DNA from 2 places in the Methylorubrum pseudosasae genome. Region 1 is predicted to be linked to the other one. Evidence: riboswitches for the same ligand, from Rfam matches in the RefSeq annotation. Region 1 holds a riboswitch; the other holds the start of a gene.
What was found. A riboswitch is a leader RNA that binds a small molecule or an ion and turns the genes downstream of it on or off. The one in region 1 is predicted to bind cobalamin.
Positions count from the first base shown of each region.

Region 2: another riboswitch for cobalamin. It lies ahead of M2437_RS20230 (TonB-dependent receptor); the one in region 1 lies ahead of M2437_RS02260 (TonB-dependent siderophore receptor).

Region 1 covers NZ_JAQGDU010000002.1:297,755-299,950, reverse strand. Annotated here, with positions in the region: gene M2437_RS02260 (TonB-dependent siderophore receptor) at 1-1,083, opposite strand, end outside; cobalamin riboswitch at 1,247-1,455, opposite strand; partial or broken gene M2437_RS02255 (DUF2778 domain-containing protein) at 1,890-2,196, shown strand, end outside.
Region 2 covers NZ_JAQGDU010000002.1:4,077,893-4,080,088, forward strand. Annotated here, with positions in the region: gene M2437_RS20220 (hypothetical protein) at 1-373, opposite strand, end outside; cobalamin riboswitch at 962-1,161, shown strand; gene M2437_RS20225 (hypothetical protein) at 1,156-1,281, opposite strand; gene M2437_RS20230 (TonB-dependent receptor) at 1,283-2,196, shown strand, end outside.

The DNA of each region.
Region 1 (2,196 bases):
CGCCTGGCCAATCGCCACGTCCCAGCGGTAGTCGCGGATGTTGCGATCGCGCGAGACGGTGCGGTTGTCGGCGGCGATGGCGCGAATCTCGGCGGATTCGCCCTCCAGCGTGCCGGTGTTGAAGTGGGTGGCGAGCCGCATCTGCCAATCGGCGTTGAAGCGGTGATCGACGCGGACCTGCATCGTGTTGTTGGTCTGATAGGTGCTCTGGCCCGGCTCGCCGAGGAAGCGCGAGATCGGCAAGAGCCCGAGCCGCCCGTTGAGGGCGATGACGCCGCGGTCGAACACAATGCGGTTGCGCAGGAACTCGGTCTCGACGGTGATGCGCGTGTCCGGCGTGATCTGCCAGCTCAGGACGGGCGCCACGAGCAGCCGGTCGCTGTCGACGAAATCGCGAAAGCTGCCCTGGCGGCCGGCGGCGAGGTTGAAGCGGTAGGCGAGCGTGCCCTCCTCGTTGAGCGCGCCGCCGGAATCGACCGTGCCGCGGAACTGCCCGAACGAGTCCCATAACCCGCCCATCTCGACGAAGCGCTCGACGGTCGGCTGCTTGGTGATGATGTTGACGAGTCCGCCCGGATCGCTGCGCCCGAACAGCCCGCCGCCGGGGCCTTTGAGCACCTCGACGCGCTCGACGTTCTGGGCGTCGGGCGGGGGCGGCGTGCCGCGGTTGAGCGGAAAGCCGTTCTTGTAGATCTCGGAGGTGGTGACGCCGCGGATGGCGTAGCTGAACACCGAGAGGCCGCCGAAATTGTTCTGCTGCGCTACGCCCGGCGTGTAGTTGAAGACGCGATCGACGCGGGTGGCGGCGAGATCCGTGATGACCTCGCGCGGGGCGACCGTGACGATCTGGGGCACGTCGCGCTGGGGCGTGTCGGTCTTCGTGCTGCTCACCGCGCGGTCGGCGCGGTAGCCCGGCGTCGGCCCGATCAGGCCGATCGTGCCGGCGGCGCTGGTCCGGCCGTCCGCTGCGCCATTGCCAACGCCGCGGCCTTCGCCCTCGACCGCCAGTTCCTCCAGGGTGACCGATTCCTGCGCCCGCGCCTCCGGGCCGTGCAGGCCGGCGCAGAGCAGCGCGGCGAGCATCCAAGGCGGGCGCCGGGCCGGGACGTCGATGGCGTTCAGGATCGTCCGAACTGTCACAAGGCGCGCTCTGGCTGTTCGGGTGCGGGCCCAAGCGGGTGCCCCGCCGGGAGCGCAGGGGAACGCTCTCGCCGATCAGGCACGCCGCCGGAGCACCCCGCCCGGGGGACATCGTCGCGCCAAGGCAGGTCTCCTGGCTCACGGGTCAGCGCCCCCGTCTCGGCCTTCCCGGTGCAGGGCACCAGTGACCTTCGACGACGGTGGCTCGCCGCTCACAGTTGCGGGGGCAGCTTCGGCCTCGCCCGGACGGGCTTACCGAATTCCCTCTTAGCCCTCGGACATGCGTCCGGGGGAACCTTGGCCGCAGCAACTTCGCTGCGATGCGGCGCAGGGTCAACAGACCAACCAATGAAATGTAACAACATCACACAACCTGTGGCCCGTAGAGCACAAAGGTTCGGCGAGAAGCCCCATGGCGGCTGCGTTTCCCGCGTCGGCCTGAAGGCGGGCACACGAGACGATGGCGATCGTCCGGTCGACCCCGTCATCGAGCGCGCACTGCGCCGCAGCGGTTGGTAGAGGCCGCCGCCTCGTGGCGCGGCGGAGCCGCTGAGAATCCGCATCGAACGTTTTTCGAAGGACGTGACCGAGCTTTAGGCAAGATTAACCAAGATCCCGTTGAATGACGAAGGCTTAAGGTTGATCCTTCCCTAATCGGCGAAGCCATCTCGTTTTGTCATTCTGGCACAGATAGCCGGAGATGACGGCGGGAGGCCGTGTGGGATCCGCGTTGTCGAGTACCGCCCGCAATGGACATCGCCGAGCTCGTCCAGAGTCGCTCCGCCCGGCCCGTCATCCGCCGTCGGCGCCGCCCGCCTGTCGCGGCGCTCGCGCTGACCGCCCTCGGGGGTCTCGCGGTCGCCGGGATACTGCAACCGCAGGATCGCGCCGCGCCCGCCCCCGTGGAAACCGCGCAGGTTTCGGGCGAGGCCGAAGGGACGGAGACCGTGCAGGCCGCGCCCGGCGCGCTGGCTTGGATGCTCGAGCCCACCCCCGTGCTCGACACCGCGTCCGGCGGCTTCGTCCCGCGGACCGCGCAAGTGTCCGCCTTCCGGG
Region 2 (2,196 bases), 3.8 Mb from region 1:
CCGCGCCGAGCCCGAACGAAGGGGAGGCGTCGAACACCTCTCCCGCCACGCTCACCTCGCAGGCTTCGTCGAGAGCGCCACCGGCACAGAGCGCGAGGGCACGGGTGCGGCCCTGCATCTCCGCGGCCGCGACCCGGATCAGAAGCCTGCCGGCCAAGCGGACATTGCCTGCCGCATCCTCCGGCAACAGGCCGATGCAGGTGATCTCGTCGTCGGTCGCGTAGACGAGGTGGCAATGATCGAGCGTGACGCGCTCACCGACATGGTGACGGGCCGCCGCCGCGAAGGCCGCCGCGTCCGCATGCGCATCGACTGCGTGAGCCCCGGATGGAAGCAGGAGGGCGCTTAAGAAGAAAACGCATCCGATCCGCATGGAGGACCCCACCGAACGATTCCGACCGTGCAAACTTCGCAATTTGTGGGCCGGAATGGCTCAGGGGCCGGTGCGCTCTGGGATTCGGCGGCGTCAGCGGGTCTGGCCGGTCTGCGGAGCGTGGGTGTTCTGGTTGTCGGTCGGGCCGGTCCGCGTGAAGGCGAAAACGACGAGCCCTGCAAGGATCATCAGCACGACGGGAAAAGCGAACATCCAACGGGGCATGTCTGGCATCCATGAGGCAGCATTCGGACGACCGAAACCCCCGGGGGGCCGAATGGCTCCGCCGGAGCGGATGAGTTCGGAACCGAACATATGCAATGAATGCATGCCCGATCCGACGCGCCGGCGATTGCTTTGTGCACTGCAACCTGAGAAATCATGGCCATGCCGGATCGCGATGGCGTCGCGGTCCTGCAGCCCTTCTTGGGCGTTTCCTCCCTAGACTTCGGGCCGTCCTTCGGGGCGGCCTTTTTTCTTTTTGGCTGCCGTGCGGCTTTGCTCGCGGCAGGGTCCGTGTTTGTGGATCGCCCCTCACGCTGGCATCCCCAACAGCGCCGCGCGCATTGACCAGAGCGCCGCCTTGACCGTAGCTTGACCGTTGACGGTTCCCGCAAGGGATCAAAAGGGAACGCGGTGGAGGGCTTTCGAGCTCGATCCCGCGGCTGCCCCCGCAACTGTGAGCGGAGAGTCCTTCATCACCACGTCACTGGGCATGCCTCGCCTGGGAAGACGATGGAGGGCGACGACCCGCGAGCCAGGAGACCTGCCGTCAGCCGTGGTCACACGCGAGCCATGCCGGGCGGGGTGTCCCAGCAGGTGTCGAGACGCTGAAGGCCCATGGCCGGCAGTGGATCGGCCTCGGTCGCGGTGACGTGCCACCGTCGCTGCCGAGGCATCGTTTCCATCATGTTCCCCTTTCACCGCCGCTTCTGCGGCCGGTCCCTCCTGTCCGCCGTCGCCGCCCTGCCCCTCACGACGTCCGGTCCGGTTCGGGCCCGAGCACTCCTGACACAACTCGATGAGATCGCGGTGCAAGGCGGTGCCCGGATCGGCCTGCCCGCCAATGTGCCGGCCGACGCCGTCGGCACGGACGCCGCCGCAGCCCTGCGGACGCCGAGTCTGACGCAGTCCTCACCGGTCGGCCTCAACCTGCGCACGCCGTCGCGCTCGGCGAGCCGGCTCGGTCTCACGCCGCTGGAAACGCCCGCAAGTCTCGACATCATCTCGGGCGAGACCATCCGCCTGCGCGGCCAGACCAGCGTGTTAGAGGCCGTGTCGCAGAACGGCACCGGCATCACGACCTTCGGCTCGCCGGGCAACGGACTCGGTTTCTTCACCGCTCGCGGCTTTGCCGGGCAGAACTCGATCCAGACTTTGTTCGACGGAACCCGGCTCTATGTCGGCGCCAACACCGTCACCTTCCCGTTCGATACGTGGAACGTGGAGCGGATCGAGGTGCTGCGCGGGCCGGCCTCCGTTCTCTACGGGGACGGAGCCATCGGCGGTATCGTCAACGTCGTCTCGAAGAAGCCGCTGTTCACGCCGCTCAACGTCGCCCGCTTCGGGCTCGGCGAGGACGGCATCGCCCGCGCGGCGGTCGATTCGACCGGGCCCATCGGCGAATCCCTGGCCTATCGTCTCAATGTCAGCGGCAACCGTGCCGGTGGCTGGATCACGCCGGAGGGCGAATTCCGCAATCTCGCGGTCTCGGGCGCGCTGACGCTCCAAGCGAATCCGGAACTCGCCTTCACGCTCAGCCACGATTTCGGCTACCAGGAACCCACCCGCTACTGGGGCACGCCGCTGGTGAACGGGCGTGT